2 regions of the Nocardioides sp. Z38_18 genome follow, and region 1 is predicted to be linked to the other one. Evidence: riboswitches for the same ligand, from Rfam matches in the RefSeq annotation. Region 1 holds a riboswitch; the other holds the start of a gene.
What was found. Region 1 has a riboswitch for cyclic di-AMP ahead of AC4BGC_RS06970 (C40 family peptidase). Riboswitches for the same ligand answer to the same signal wherever they lie in the genome.
Positions count from the first base shown of each region.

Region 2: linked by a shared signal. The riboswitch ahead of AC4BGC_RS04110 (transglycosylase family protein) and the one ahead of AC4BGC_RS06970 (C40 family peptidase) in region 1 are both predicted to bind cyclic di-AMP.

Region 1 is NZ_JBZAJE010000001.1:1,464,554-1,472,147, forward strand. It holds gene AC4BGC_RS06940 (cytochrome c oxidase assembly protein) at 1-568, shown strand, start outside; gene AC4BGC_RS06945 (Rv3143 family two-component system response regulator) at 570-989, shown strand; gene trpD (anthranilate phosphoribosyltransferase) at 1,003-2,031, shown strand; gene AC4BGC_RS06955 (Lrp/AsnC family transcriptional regulator) at 2,065-2,343, opposite strand; gene AC4BGC_RS06960 (DEDD exonuclease domain-containing protein) at 2,375-4,126, opposite strand; gene AC4BGC_RS06965 (hypothetical protein) at 4,261-4,467, shown strand; cyclic di-AMP (ydaO/yuaA leader) riboswitch at 4,595-4,748, shown strand; gene AC4BGC_RS06970 (C40 family peptidase) at 4,761-5,744, shown strand; gene AC4BGC_RS06975 (gluzincin family metallopeptidase) at 5,812-7,011, shown strand; gene AC4BGC_RS06980 (M48 family metallopeptidase) at 7,017-7,594, shown strand, end outside.
Region 2 is NZ_JBZAJE010000001.1:856,141-863,734, forward strand. It holds gene AC4BGC_RS04085 (FAD-binding oxidoreductase) at 1-434, opposite strand, end outside; gene AC4BGC_RS04090 ((Fe-S)-binding protein) at 431-1,861, opposite strand; gene AC4BGC_RS04095 (dihydrofolate reductase family protein) at 1,990-2,562, opposite strand; gene AC4BGC_RS04100 (permease prefix domain 1-containing protein) at 2,646-3,638, opposite strand; gene AC4BGC_RS04105 (PadR family transcriptional regulator) at 3,644-3,967, opposite strand; gene AC4BGC_RS04110 (transglycosylase family protein) at 4,057-4,398, opposite strand; cyclic di-AMP (ydaO/yuaA leader) riboswitch at 4,403-4,550, opposite strand; gene rocD (ornithine--oxo-acid transaminase) at 4,763-6,007, shown strand; gene malQ (4-alpha-glucanotransferase) at 6,000-7,463, shown strand; gene AC4BGC_RS04125 (nuclease-related domain-containing protein) at 7,536-7,594, shown strand, end outside.

The sequences.
Region 1 (7,594 bases):
GCCGCGCCGTCTGCTCCTGAGCCTGCTGCACTCGCGCTTCGCCCGGGTGCTCACCTTCGCGCCGATCGCGTTCGCGCTCTACGTGCTCAGCCCGTGGGCGCTGTACTTCACCGGCTGGTACACCGCGACGCTGAACTCCGACCTGCTGCACGAGTTCATGCACCTGCACCTGGTGGCGACCGGGGCGCTGTTCTTCACGCCCATCCTGGGCGTCGACCCCGTCCCCGGGCGCGTGGCCTACCCGTTCCGGATGCTGACGCTGATGCTGTCGCTTCCCTTCCACGCCTTCCTCGGCGTCACGATCATGGGCCAGACCCAGCTGATCGGGGGAGACTGGTACCCCAAGCTGGGCGAGACGCTGTCGTGGCTCCCGGACCCCCGCGACGACCAGCACCTGGCCGGCGGCATCCTGTGGGCCTCGGGCGACCTGATCGCGCTGATCCTGTTCGGTGTGCTCTTCGCCCAGTGGGTGCGTTCGTCCATCCAGGAGGGGAAGCGGGAGGACCGGCGGCTGGACCGCCTGGAGCGGCTCCAATCCACCTCCTCCGCCGCCGAGTCCAACCGGTAGCATCGTCCGCGTGACCAGCCAGCCCGCGCCCTTGAAGGTGCTCGTCTACAGCGACGACCGCGACACTCGCCAGCAGGTGATCCTGGCCCTCGGCAAGCGTCCCCACCCCGACCTCCCTCAGCTGGAGTACGTCGAGGTGGCCACCGAGCCGGTCGTCATCCAGCAGATGGATGCCGGCGGGATCGACCTGGTGATCCTGGACGGCGAGGCGGTCCCCGCAGGCGGGCTCGGCATCGCCCGCCAGCTCAAGGAGGAGATCTACGAATGTCCTCCGGTCCTGGTGCTCACCGGCCGGGTGCAGGACAACTGGCTCGCGACCTGGTCGCGCGCCGAGGGCGCCGTCGCCCACCCGCTCGACCCCATCGAGCTCGCCGAGGCCGTGACCCGGCTGCTGCGCTCGCGGGTCGCGGCGCAGGCGTGACGGTCACCCGCTGATGGGCGCGATCACGTGGCCCGAGGTGCTCGGGTCACTGGTCGGGGGCGCCGACCTGAGCTCCGAGCAGACGGCGTGGGCGATGGGGGAGATCCTCTCCGGCCAGGCGACGCCGGTACAGATCGCGGGGTTCGCCGTGGCGCTGCGCGCCAAGGGCGAGACCGTCGATGAGCTGCAGGGACTCGTGGACGCGATGTACGTGCACGCGACGCCCCTGTTCGTGCCCGGACGCGTCCTGGACGTGGTCGGCACCGGGGGAGACCGCTCCTTCTCGGTGAACATCTCCACGATGTCGGCGATCGTGGCAGCGGGAGCAGGAGCCCCGGTCGTCAAGCACGGCAACCGCTCCGCCTCGAGCAAGGCGGGCAGCGCGGACGTGCTCGAGCAGCTCGGCATCCGCCTCGACCTCTCGGCCGACGAGGTCGCCCGCGTCGGAGCCGACGCCGGCATCACCTTCTGCTTCGCAGCGGCCTTCCACCCGGCACTGCGGCACGCCGCGACGGCTCGCAGCCAGCTCGGCATCGGCACCACCTTCAACTTCCTGGGCCCGATCGCGAACCCCGCGAAGCCCGAGGCACAGGCCATCGGGTGCGCCGACCGGGCGATGGCCCCGGTGATGGCGGGCGTGTTCGCCCGTCGCGGCGTGGACGCCTGGGTCTTCCGGGGCGACGACGGGCTGGACGAGCTCACCACGACCACCACGTCGAGCGTGTGGGCCGTCGAGGGGGGCGAGGTGGTCGAGCACACGCTGGACCCCGCCGAGCTCGGGATCCCCCGTGGCACCGCCGAGGGGCTGCGCGGCCAGGACGCGGTGTACAACGCCGGCGTGGTCCGCCGCGTGCTGGCGGGAGATACCGGCCCCGTCCGGGACGCCGTCCTGCTCAACGCCGGCGCCGCGCTCGCGGTGCACGCGGCGCAGGACGGATCGCTGGAGGAACGGCTCCTGGTGGGCATCGAGCGCGCCCGCGAGGCGATCGACTCCGGATCGGCTCAGGCCACCCTCGACCGCTGGGTCGCAGCGACCAGCTGACCGGCGCCCAGGCGTGCGTGCGGGCCCTAGATATCAGTCGAGCCCGAGGGAGAACGCAGACTCCAGGTCGTGGCGCGAGTAGCTGCGGAACGCGATGTGGGTCTCGGTCTCCATCACGCCGGGGACCTTGTTGATCTGGTCGGCCACCACGCGGGCGACGTCCTCGTGGTCGGTGACGCGCACGAGCGTGATCAGGTCGATCTGGCCGGTGACGCTGTAGACCTCACTGACCCCGGCCAGTGCCGCGATGGCCTCCGCGACCTCGGGGATGCGGGCGACGTCGGCCTTCACGAAGACGATGGCGGTGATCATGGGCCCAAGGTATCCCGTCGGGGCTCACGGTTCAGGGCTGGTGGACCGTGGCGAGGCTGCGGCGCTCGTCGAAGGGCTCCAGCGAGGCACGTGAGGTCTCCACGGCGTCGTGCAGGGCCAGGTGGCGGGTGGCGCCGCGGACCGGGCAGGTCCACTCGCCCTCGACGTGCACCAGGCGTACGCCGGGCTGCTCGAGCCAGCGCAGGATCTGCTCGGACTCCTCCGCGCTCGCCGACGGGGTCGGCCCGGGGCCGCCGAGCACGGTCTCGGCAGACCCGCGCAGCTGCGTGACCCACTCGCCGGCATGGGCATCGGCCGGGATCACCCCGGCAGCGGCCAGCCTGCCGTGGCGCACGACGTGCACCGCCCACCGGTGGTCGTCCTCGCGGCGCGCGGCCACGAGCTCGGCGCACGAGGACAGGGAACCCAGGCGCTGGGTGCGTGCGGCCGCCCTGAGGAACGCGGAGAGCCGGTCGCGATGGACTCCGGCCTCCTCGAACCTCTCGTCCTCGGCGAGGCGGTTCATCCGCGCCGTGAGCGAGTCCACCACTTCGTCGGCGCGGTGCAGCAGGTTCTCGCGCACCCGGGTGACGAGGTCGGCGTAGTGGTCCATCGAGATGCTGCCGTCGCACGGGGACAGGCACCGGCCCATCTCCGCCAGCACGCAGGCGGAGCGCGTCGGGGTGATCGGCAGGCGGTCGCTGCACTGCCGGATCGGGAAGGCCTCGTGCAGCGCGGACAGGCACTTCTCCGCGACCCGGCGCGAGCTGAACGGACCGAGGTAGTCGGCGCCGTCCTCGGCGATCTTGCGGACCAGTGAGAGCCGGGGCCACGGCTCCACGGTCAGCTTGAGCCAGTGCACCTTCTCCGGGTGCCGGCTGCGGCGGTTGTAGCGGGGCTTGTGGGCGGCGATCAGGCGCAGCTCGCGCACGCGGGCCTCGAGCGGGGTGGCGCACTCGATCCCGGTCACCGACGCCGACAGGTTGACCATCTCGCCCATCCGCGAGCGGCTCTCCGAGGCGGTGAAGTAGGAGCGCACCCGGGTGCGGAGGTCTCGTGAGGTGCCCACGTAGAGCACCCGCTCCTGCTCGTCGCGGAACAGGTAGACGCCGGGGGAGTGCGGCAGGTGCTCGGCGAGGTGGCGCTTGCGGCGTACGGCGGGACTGACCCGCGAGGTGTAGGTGGAGAGCTCCTCGAGCGTGTGCACGCCCAGCCCGCCGAGGCGCTCCATCAAGCCGTGCAGCACGTCGACGGTCGCCCGGGCGTCGGAGAGGGCCCGGTGGTTGGGGGTGGTCGTGGACCCGAACGCCACCGCGAGCGAGCTCAGCTTGCAGTTGGGGGCGTCGTCACGGGTGATCACGCGGCGGGCGAGCCGCGCCGTGTCGAGGACCTCGAACCCCGGCCAGGGGTGCCCCTGAGCGGCGGCGAAGTGCTTGAGGAAGCCGATGTCGAAGGGCGCGTTGTGGGCCACGAGGACGCTGCCCTGGGCGAACTCGAGGAAGGCGGGCAACGCCGACTCGATCGGAGGGGAGGAAGCCACCATCGAGTTGGTGATGCCGGTGAGCACGGCGATGAAGGGCGGGATCTGCGTGTGCGGGTTGACCAGTGTCTGGAACTCGCCGAGGACCTCGCCGCCGCGCACCTTGACCGCGCCGATCTCGGTGATCATCGCCCCGCCTCGCACCGAGGCGCCGGTGGTCTCGAGGTCCACCACGCAGAAGGTGACATCACGCAGGGGGCGCCCCAGCTCGTCGAAGCTCATCTGTGCGGACCACTTGCTCACGTGGACGACGCTAGGCAGCCGCACCGACAAAAGCCGCCAGGCAGGGCCGTGGACGTGGCGAAAGCAACACTGTCGGTGGCAGGTGGTGGAGTCCGGGTATCACTTCCCCAGCACCACCCCCGAGGAGCCCACAGATGAGCGTTCACATCGACTGCGACACCTGCCTGGTGCGTGGCCTGTCCTGCCACGACTGCGTGGTGACGGTCCTGCTCGGGCCGCCTCCCGAGCTCAGCTTCGACAGCGAGGAGCAGGAGGCTCTGGGCGTTCTCGCCCAGTCAGGACTGGTGCCGCCGCTGCGGATGGTGACACCGATGTCGGGCCCCGAGGTGGAGTCCGCGTGAACATGAACACAGCCCCTTGCGCCCCTCGCCGAGTTGGCCACCGTGCGGTTTCGTGCTTAGTGTGTTGAACCTAGGGCCCTCGGACCAGCACACCGACCAGGTGAGCTCGGGGGCCGCGCCGAGTCTGAATCAGTCACTCCCGAGTGTCTGTGCCGGAGCCGGGGACCCACGTTACTTGGGGTGAATCCGGCCAACGCGTCACTGAGGTGTCGCGGAGGCTGGTAGGGCGTCTTTGGGCCCGAATCCGTCAGCTGACCTGGTAGGCGTACAGACAAAGAGGAGACCGACCGATCTTGCTCGACGGCCGGAAAAAAACCCATGCCCGAATTGCCGCGGCGGTCACGACCACGGCACTGACCACCCTCGGACTCGGCGTCGTCGCGCCAGCGCCTGCCGCAGCCGCTCCGAACGGCATCGAAGCCGTGCAGGCGAGGGTCGACCGACTCTCGGACCGCGCCGAGGCCGCCGAGAAGCGGCACGACGCCGCCAGGTCGACCCTGGTGAAGAAGCGCACGACGCTCGCGCGGGTCCGTGCCGACATCCGCCACCATCGCCAGGTGCTGGACAGCCTGCGCGCCCAGGTGGCCAGCACGGTCTCCAGCGATTCGGTGAGTGCCGCCGGCGCCTCGATCCCGGCCAAGGACCTCTCGCGCAGCGCCGACGTGCTGCTGTCCAACGTCACCTTGACCACCGAGGAGGCGGGAGCCAGCGCACAGGCCCTGGCCGACTCGAACATCAAGCTGGCGCAGCTCCACGAGCGCCGGGTGGCCGTGCGCGGCCAGGTCGACGCCCAGGCGGGCCGCGAGAAGGCGCTGCTGGAGCGCAAGCGGAGCGAGGACGCGCGGGTGGCGAACGCCAACGCGCACCTGAAGCGGCTGGAGGCGCAGGCCGAGGCTGCCCGGGTCAAGGCCGCGGCCGAGCGGCTCAAGCGTCTCGGCGGCCCGGTGCTGGCCTACGCGAAGTCGAAGATCGGCAACTCCTACGTCTACGGCGCTGCCGGGCCGTCGTCCTTCGACTGCTCCGGCCTGACCATGATGGCCTGGGCGCAGGCGGGTGTGAGCCTGCCGCACAGCTCCTCGGCGCAGTACAATTCGGGAACCCGTGTCTCCGAGAGCGAGCTGCAGCCAGGTGATCTCGTCTTCTACTACAGCCCGATCAGCCACGTCGGCATCTACATCGGCGACGGCCAGATCGTGAACGCGCTGAACCCCGGTTCCGGGGTCAAGATCTCCGGCCTGCACGACATGCCCTACGTCGGCGCGGTCCGCCCTGGCTGACCGACCCGCCCGCAGAGCCGCTCGCCCTTTCGGGGCGGGCGGCTTCCTGCTTGTTGCGGGGCTGCTCGTGGCCCTGCTCGCCGGGGTGCTGGCCGGGTGCGACCGCGAGGTCGACGTGGCGCCGCCCAAGGCGCCCCCCGGGGCCGAGGCCCGCGATCCCGGGACCGCCCAGGCGGCTCTGGACGCGCTCGTCGCAGCCGTGCGCGAGCAGGACCGGGCAGCCGCGGGGGCCGTGGCCGCGCCCGGCGCCCGGGAGCTCCTGGAGGGGATCCTCCAGAACTCGGTCGACCTCCGGATCGGTGAGCTGTCGATGCGCTACGTCGAGGAAGCGGCACCGCTCGACGGGAAGGAGCAGGCGCGCTTCGGCGAGGGCTCCTGGCGCGGCACCGTCCAGCTCGCCTATCGCTACGACGGCCTCGACGAGTCGACCGCCAACCACGAGACCAGCGTGGTGTTCGTCCCGCGCCCCGACGGCGCCGCGATCGCGTCGATGGGCGGGGAGAACGACCGGAGTCCGCTGTGGCTGGCGGAGCGGCTGAGCGTCGTACGCACGCCGCAGTCGTTGCTGGCCGTGGCCGGTGACTCGGCGGGGCGCTATCCCGCCCTGGTCACCACCGCGCTGCGCCAGGTCCGGCAGGTGCTCCCGCAGTGGCGTGGTCCGCTGCTGGTGGAGGTTCCCCGCAGCAGGGCCCAGCTGGACCGGGCGCTGTCGGCGGAGTCCGGCAAGTACGACAACATCGCCGCCGTGACCACCACGGCCGACGGCTCGCTGCGTCCCGGAGCGCCGGTGCGGGTCTTCGTGAACCCGGGCGTCTTCGAGAAGCTGCAGGACCGGGGCGCACAGGTGGTGATGACCCACGAGGCCACCCACGTCGCGACCGACGCCACGTTCACCTCGATGCCCACCTGGCTCCTGGAGGGCTTCGCCGACTACGTCGCGCTCGAAGGTGTGGGCGTGCCGGTGGACGTGGCCGCCGGCCAGATCCTGGCCAAGGTCCGCAAGGAGGGGGCGCCTCGTGACCTGCCCAGCACCGAGGACCTCGACCCCACGGCGGCGGGACTCGGCGCCACCTACGAGGAGGCCTGGCTGGCCTGCCGCTTCCTGGCGCGCGAGTACGGCGCGGACCGCCTGCTCGCCTTCTACGAGGCGGTCGGCTCCGGCGCCTCGACGCAGGAGGCGTTCCGCACCCGGGTCGGCACCACGCAGCGAGAGTTCGTGATGCGCTGGCGCAGTGACCTGGTCCGCCTTGCCGGGGTGGCAGGCTGAGCGACGTGCCCCCCGGACAGCGACCCAGCGTGCGGCTGTGCCTGGGCCTCATCGGTGGATCAGTGCTGGTCCTGGTCGTGCTGGGCGTGCTGTTCGTCCCGTGGTCGTGGCTCCCGGGTGGCGAGCTGGTCGAGGTGCGGGGGAGCGAGGTGTTCTCCGCGGCGCACCTGCGCCGGGCCGAGGCCTACGCCACCGCGCAGCGTCACCTCAGCTGGGCAGCGCTGGCGGTGCAGCTCGTGCTGGCCCTGGTCCTGGGGCTGACCCCCCTGGGCGCGCGGCTGACGCGGCGCCTGCCGCGACCGTGGTGGCTGCGCGTCGCGCTGGCCACCTTCGTCCTGGTGCTGGTGGGCGAGGTGGCCGTGTCGCCGTTCTCGGTCGCCATCCGGCGCAACGCGCTCGAGGAGGGTCTCACCCGCCAGTCGCTGGCGGGCTGGCTTCGCGACCAGGGCACCTCGCTCCTGGTCGACTGGGTGCTCGCCGCCGTGGTGGTGCTGCTCGTCGTCGGCACCGCGAGACGCTCACCGCGGCACTGGCCCGCCTGGACCGCCCTGGCCGGTGCGGTGCTCACGGTGTTCGGCTCCTG
Region 2 (7,594 bases), 610 kb from region 1:
GACGCCGGGTCGTCGGGGTAGAACAAGCCGTGCCTCGCCAGCTCCTCGTTGAGCTTGAGCATGTTGATGCCGGTGCCGACGGTCACCGTGCGGTTCTCGAGATCGAGCTCGGTGATCGCGTTCATCCGCTTGACGTCGACCACGATCCCGCCGTGCAGGGGGACGGCGCCGTCGGTCAGGCCGGTGCCGCCGTCGCGGGGCACCACCGGCACGCGCAGGTCGTTGGCGATGCGTACGACGCCCGCGACCTCCGCGGTGCTCGTGGGCAGCACGGCGAGGTCGGGCAACCGCTCGGCCCAGCGGTGCACCGGGAACGGCGCCGGCACCCGCGCCCGGTTGTAGCGGTCGGGCTTGGAGGTGAGGATCTGCTCGTCACGCAGGACGGTGCGCAGCGCGGTGACCAGCTCGTCGAGACGCTCCACCGCGATGGTCATGACGCCCCGTCCCCGTCCCCGTCGAGTGTCCCGTCGAGTGTCCGGTCGACCGGCCCGTGGACCGTGCCGTCGGTGGAGCCGCCGACGGTGATGCCCAGCGACTCCGCGAGCAGCTCGTGGATGTCGACGACGTCGATGTTCGCTGCCTGCCCGGCCTCGGTCAGTGGCCGCTCTGACCAGGGGCAGGCGCTGACCAGGGTGTCCACCTCGAGGGCCGCTGCCTTCTCGACCCGGCCGGCCGAGATGGCCGCGGTGAGCTCGGGCTTCTCCACGGGGAGCCCGCCACCTCCGCCCGAGCAGTAGGACCACTGGGTCACCCGGTCGACGTCGGTGAAGTCGAGGCCCGGGATCGACCGGAGCACCTCCCGCGGCTCCTTCCAGATGCCCTTGCGCTTGTTGAGCCGACAGGGGTCGTGGTAGGTGATCGCCCGCTCGATCGGCACCGACGGCGTCAACCTGCCCTCCCGGATCAGCTCCGCGAACAGCTCCACGACGAGCACGACCTCGATGTCGAAGTCGGCCCCGAAGTACTTCGGGTAGTCCTCGGTGAACGAGATGTAGTCGTGCGGGTCGAGCACGAGCACCCGCCGGGTGCCGGTGGCGTGCCAGTTGTCCAGGTTGTGCTGGGCGAACCGCTTCGCCTGGTCGACGTACCCCATCTCGGCGGCGGGGCCGCCGCAGCACCACTGCTCGCCCATCAGCCCGAACTCGTACCCCGCCTGCTGCAGGATCTGGGCGACCGCGCGTGGCACCGAGGTGCGGTAGAAGGCCGCCTCGCAGTCCACGAACAGCACCGTCTCGCCACCGATCGGGAGGGCGAGGCCCTCGGACCAGTCCCGGACGTGCTCCTGGCTGACCGGGGTCTCGCCCAGACTCGACACACCCAGCACGGGTTCGTGGGTGAGCTCGTCGGTGCGTGCGTTCCACGACTTCCACCCCGGCTGGTGCACGCCGCTCTCCACGGCGAACGCGCGCACGGCCTTGACCACGTCGACCGTGCGGGTGCGGAAGCGGTAGAAGTCGCCGGTGAACAAGGTGTTGGGGCAGCGCAGCTCGCAGGCACCGCACTGGGTGCAGTTCACGTAGTCGGAGGCGACCTCCTCGATGGTCATCTCGCCCTTGTCCATCGCCACGACGTTGGCGTGGAAGGCGGTGGGGGTCCACGACTCGTTGCGGGTCACCTGAGTGACCGGGCAGACCTCGCGGCAGAACTTGTGGCCCGAGGAGAAGCAGTTGTAGGACGCGTTGCGCCACTGCTCGGTGAACTCCTCGGTGGGGGTTGGCTCGAGGGGGAGGAGGTGCTCGCGGGCGATCTCCTCCGGGATCACCTCGAGCTCGGCGGGGTTGTCGCGCATTCCGGGGGTGAAGGGCGCGGCGAGCGGGTCAGGAACAGGATCCGACGGACCGTGCCGGTCGAGCTGCGTCATGCGAGCCTCCTGCGGACTGTGTGATGTGGGTCACAGTCATGGCAAGATAAGACCGTAGAGAGCCCGGCACAAGGGAGCGCACGCGGGAGCGGGGCAGCAGTCAGCCGGCGTTCAGCCGGGGGTCACGTTCACCTGACGACGTCGTAGACCAGCTTCTGGATGCCGTTGCGGTAGGACTCGCTCTCGGCCAGCGACAGCAGCTGCTTGTCCTTGTCGGCGGTGCTGAACAGCCGCTTCCCGGCGCCGAGCAGGACCGGGAAGACCAGCAGGTGGTAGCGGTCGACCAGGCCGGCGTCGGCCAGGCTGGCGCCGAGCTTCGCGCTGCCGTGGATGCTGATCGGGCCGCCGTCGGTCTCCTTGACCGCGGCGACGTCGTCGGTCGAGCGCAGGATGGTGGTCTCGCCCCAGTTGGTGACCAGGTCCTCCTCGCGCAGGGTGGTGGACACGACGTACTTCGGCATCGCGTTGTACTGCGGGAAGTAGTCCAGCGAGGGCCACACCGGCGCGAACGCCTCGTAGCTGACCCGGCCCATCATCATCGCCGCGGCCTCGTCCTGCTCGCGGCCCTTGATCTCGTAGGCCTCGTCCACGTGCTCGATGTCGCGGAAGGTCCAGCCGGTGTTGCGGTAGCCCTCCTCGCCTCCGGGCGCCTCCATCACGCCGTCGAGGGAGATGAAGGCGGTGACGAAGATCTGGCGCACGATTTCCTCCTGAGCGGTGTCTGATGCCTGACTACACGACGAAGCGCGAGTCGTCGACAGTCAGACCGGCAGAAGTCGCGGAACTAAGCGGCGACGCTCAGCTCCCTTCGCGTCTTGATCCAGCCGTCGATGCTGTCCCACACCCAGATCCCGAGGGCCCCGACCACGACTCCGGCATTGACCAGGCCGGGGTCGAACTCGGGCCAGCTGCTCTGGACCTCGGCGACCATCGCCGGGTTCAGCAGCCGGTCGGTGGCCGCGAGGTAGACGAACGGGGCCGCGAAGACGGCGCCCAGCACGACGTTGACGGTCGCGAGCGCCGGGGACCAGCCGGAGAGGCGGTACTTCAGGACCTCGAAGACGGCCTCGGCAGCGAGGAGCACGAAGATCAACGGGAGCCAGAAGGTCCACAGGTCGGGATCGAGCACGGGGATGTCGTCGCCGATGTGCGACCCGAAGTGCTGCCAGACCAGTGCGGCTCCGAGGAGCCCGATCCACACCAGGGTGGAGACCAGCTCACCCAACGAGCCGTGCGCTCCGCGGGGGAGCTCGGGCAGCTGCTCGGGCTCCCAGTCGACCTTCATCGTGTCGCGCAGGTCGTCGGTCGAGATGCCTCGTTCGGTGAGCACGAAGGCCAGGGTGACCCAGAAGAAGACGTGCAGGGCGACAGTGAGGGACACCCAGACGGTTTCGCCGATGACCCCGCCGATGGAGCTGCCGTCGATGGTCGCGATGACCGCGATGACGACCGCCACGACGGGGACGATCGAGGAGAGCAGTGGCTTGAGCACCCGTACGTAGGCCGGGTAGAGCTCCGGCCCGATCAGGTACAGCCGCCTCCCGGTGTAGCCGGCCGTCAGCCGGTCAGGGTCGCCGAGCTCCTCGAGTGCGGCGTACTCCGCCCGGCTCGCCGGCAGTCCCGAGGTGAGCTGCAGCGACTCCACCCGGTCGGTGATGCTCGCGCGCAGCTCCTCGGCCACGTCGGCGCGCTGGTCCTCGGGCAGGGTGCGGGTGACGGCGTGGACGTACCTCTCGGTGAGGTCGGAACGCCCGGGGGACTGGTCCTGGGTCTGCATCTGGGTCACCTCAGCTTCTCGATCGATGTGTGCAGGGCCTGCCACTCGTCGAGTAGGTCCTGCAGCAGGGCCTCTCCCTCCGCGCTGACCCGGTAGAACTTGCGCGGCCGCGACTCCTCGGTGTTCCACTCACTGGTGAGCAGTCCCTGCTTCTCGAGGCGTCGCAGCAGCGGGTACAGCGTGTTCCCGTCCACCCCGAACCCCGCCTCGGCGAGGGACTCCAGCAGGGCATAGCCGTACGTCGGACGCCGCAGCGTCGCGAGTGCGGCCATCACCACGGTGCCGCGGCGCAGCTCCTGCAGGTGTGCGGCGAGGACGTCGTCTGGCATGTGCTGAACATTAGTGTGTCTCACACACCATTGTCCAGAGCGCTACACCAGACGACGTACTGACGATCGATCGAGCCGGTCCCGCCGGCTCAGCGCACCCCGATGCGCTTGGAGCAGGACGGCCAGGCGCGCCAGCCCTGGTTGTTCTTGATCCGCTTGGCGACGCGGACCTGCTGGCGCTTGGTGGCCTTGTGGGCGTTGGAGGCGTACTTCTTGCCGCCGTGCCCGCGCCAGGTGCGCGGGCTGATCTGGAGCCCGCCGTAGTAGCCGTTGCCGGTGTTGACGTGCCAGCGGCCGCCGGACTCGCACTTGGCCAGCCGGGTCCAGGTCTTCATCGTGGCGGCCTCGGCCGGCGCGACCAGGCTTCCCCCGATGAGGATGGCGGTGGTGAACGCGACCAGGAGGGTCGCTGAGAGCGTGCGCATGCGCATGGGTGGTTCCTCCGTGCGCCTGCGAGGTTAGCTGTCGGGTTCGGGCTGAAGGTGCCCGGCCAAAGGTGATGGCTTCACCCCAGAGGGTCGTGTCTCCACGACCCGGGAAAGTGGGTTCCCCGCTCTTGTCCGCTGATTGGTAGAGGGCCCTCCGCGCGGACAGGACTCGGCGACGACGGGGGCGTCCCGGTCCTCCGGGACGCGTCACCTTAGGCGCAGCCTCCTGAGGCGGGCAAGCCCACGGGGCGATCGGCGTTTCGGCAGTCTCCGAGCCACCCGTACAGTTCGAAGCGACCAAGAAGACTGTGCGAAGCGACCAGAAAGTCAGCCGCCGCCCGGGTGCGGCGCGACGCGAAGGGACCCGATGACGAACCTCAGCCGTGGGAAGACCGCACCAGCACCGCAGACCGAGGAGCACCTGCACCTCGCAGACCGCTTCGTCGCGCACAACTACTACCCCCTCCAGGTCGTGCTGGCCGAGGCGGAGGGTTCCTGGGTGACCGATGTCGACGGGCGCCGCTACCTCGACTGCCTGGCCGGTTACTCCGCGCTGAACTTCGGCCACCGCCACCCCGGCCTGATCCAGGCGGCGCGTGACCAGCTCGACCGGGTGACCCTGACCAGCCGGGCCTTCCACAACGACCAGCTCGGGCCGTTCTGCCGCGACCTCGCCGCTCTGGCCGGAATGGACCGGGTGCTGCCGATGAACACCGGCGCCGAGGCCGTGGAGACCGCGATCAAGGTCGCGCGCAAGTGGGGCTACGACCTCAAGGGGCTGCCCGCGAACCAGGCCAACATCGTCGTCGCCGGCGACAACTTCCACGGGCGCACCACCACGATCGTCAGCTTCTCCACCGACCCGCTGGCGCGGGAGGGCTTCGGCCCGTTCACCCCTGGCTTCCGGGTCGTCCCGTACGGCGACGCCGCCGCGATGCGCGACGCGATCGACGCCGAGACGGTCGCCGTGCTGATCGAGCCGATCCAGGGTGAGGCGGGCGTGATCATCCCCCCGGCCGGTTACCTGCAGGCCGTCCGGGACATGTGCACCGAGCTCGACGTGCTCTTCATCGCCGACGAGATCCAGTCCGGTCTCGGCCGCACCGGCACCACCTTCGCCTGCGAGGTCGAGGGCGTGGTCCCGGACATGTACGTGCTCGGCAAGGCTCTCGGCGGCGGGATCATTCCCGTCTCTGCGGTCGTCTCCTCCGACGAGGTCCTCGGTGTGCTCCACCCCGGCAACCACGGGTCCACCTTCGGCGGCAACCCGCTGGGAGCCGCCGTCGGCCACGCCGTGGTCAAGCTGCTCGAGACCGGCGAGATCCAGGAGCGCGTGCGCGAGCTGGCGGTGGTCCTCGAGACGGGCCTGGAGAAGCTGGTCGGCGACGGGATCGTCGCGGTGCGCACCCGGGGCCTGTGGGCCGGGGTCGACATCGAGCCCGGGCTGATGAGCGGCCGGGAGACCTCCGAGCGAATGCTGGCCAAGGGCGTGCTCGTCAAGGACACCCACGGGTCGACGATCCGGCTGGCGCCGCCGCTGACGATCGAGACCGAAGAGCTCGAGTGGATGATCGACCAGCTGCGCGATGTGGTGACCGAGGCCCATGGCTGACCTCCTCGACCCTGCTCTCAACGGGGGTCTCGCTCGGGGTCCGCTCGGGGTACGCCGGGCCGGAGTGCTGCTCCACATCACCTCGCTGACCTCGGGTGACCTCGGGCCGCAGGCCTACCGGTTCGTGGACTTCCTCGCCGCCGCAGGCTGCACGGTCTGGCAGGTGCTCCCGCTCGTGCCGACGCACCAGGGGGACGGCTCGCCGTACAACGCGATCTCGGCGATGGCCGGCAACCCCGACCTGCTCAGCCCCGAGCTGCGCGAGGAGCGCGGCCTGGTCTCGCCGGGCTCGATGACCGCCGAGCAGCGCCTGGCGTGCGCGCGATGGTGCGAGCAGAACGCCTCCTGGCTGGAGCCGTTCGTGCAGTTCACGGTGCTGCGCCAGGCGCTCGGTGGCATCCCGTGGACGACGTGGGAGCCGGGACTGCGCGACCGGGACCCCGTGCGGGTGGCCCAGGTGCTGGAGTCGCGGGCCTCCGACGTGGAGCGGCTGCGCTTCGAGCAGTGGGTCTTCGCGATCCAGTGGGCCGAGCTGCACGCCTACGCAGCCTCCAAGGGGGTGCTGCTGTTCGGTGACCTGCCGATCTTCGTCTCCCACGACAGCGCCGACGTCTGGGCCCATCGCGAGCTGTTCCTGCTCGACGAGGAGGGCAACCCGACGACGGTGACCGGCGTGCCGCCGGACTACTTCGCGGCGGACGGGCAGCGGTGGAACAACCCGCACTACGACTGGGCGGCGATGGCCGCGGACGGGTTCGCCTGGTGGCGGCAGCGGATCGCCCGCCAGCGGGAGCTCTTCGACCTGGTCCGGATCGACCACTTCCGCGGCTTCGAGGCCGCCTGGCACGTACCGGCCGAGGCGGAGACCGCCAAGGACGGCCACTGGGTCAAGGGTCCTGCCCGGGAGGTGCTCGCCGCGTTGGTGGAGGCCGCCGGTCCCGGCACCCTGGTCGCCGAGGACCTCGGCGTGATCACCGACGAGGTGAACGAGCTGCGGCTGGAGTTCGGGCTGCCAGGGATGAAGGTGCTCCAGTTCGCCTTCGACGGGGAGAGTGACAACCCCTACCTGCCGCACCTGCACGGTGAGGAGAGCGTCGTCTACACCGGCACCCACGACAACGACACGACGCTCGGGTGGTGGAGCGCGCTCGACGAGCCGACCCGTAGACGGGTGCTGGAGTCGGTGCAGGCCCAGGTGCCGGGGGATGAGGAGATGCCGTGGGCGCTGATCCGGCTGGCGCTGTCCTCCACGGCCCGGCTCGCGGTGGTGCCGGCCCAGGACCTGCTCGAGCTCGGCGCGGAGGCACGGATGAACACCCCGGGGACCGACGAGGGCAACTGGGCCTGGCGCGCCCCCAGGGGTGCGTTCAGCGATGCGATCGCCCAGCGGATGCGGGCGCTCGTGGTCGCGTCGGGACGGTTGCCAGCCGAAGCCGAGCAGCAGCTCACCGGATGAACCGCCTGAATATCTAACAAATCGGATGTTTCACCCATATCCTGATGCCCTATCAGGACAGGGGGGACGTCGATGCCGGTGCGCGTTGCGGTGTCCCGCGACAACGCGGGTCCCGAGGAGACCCTTCCCGA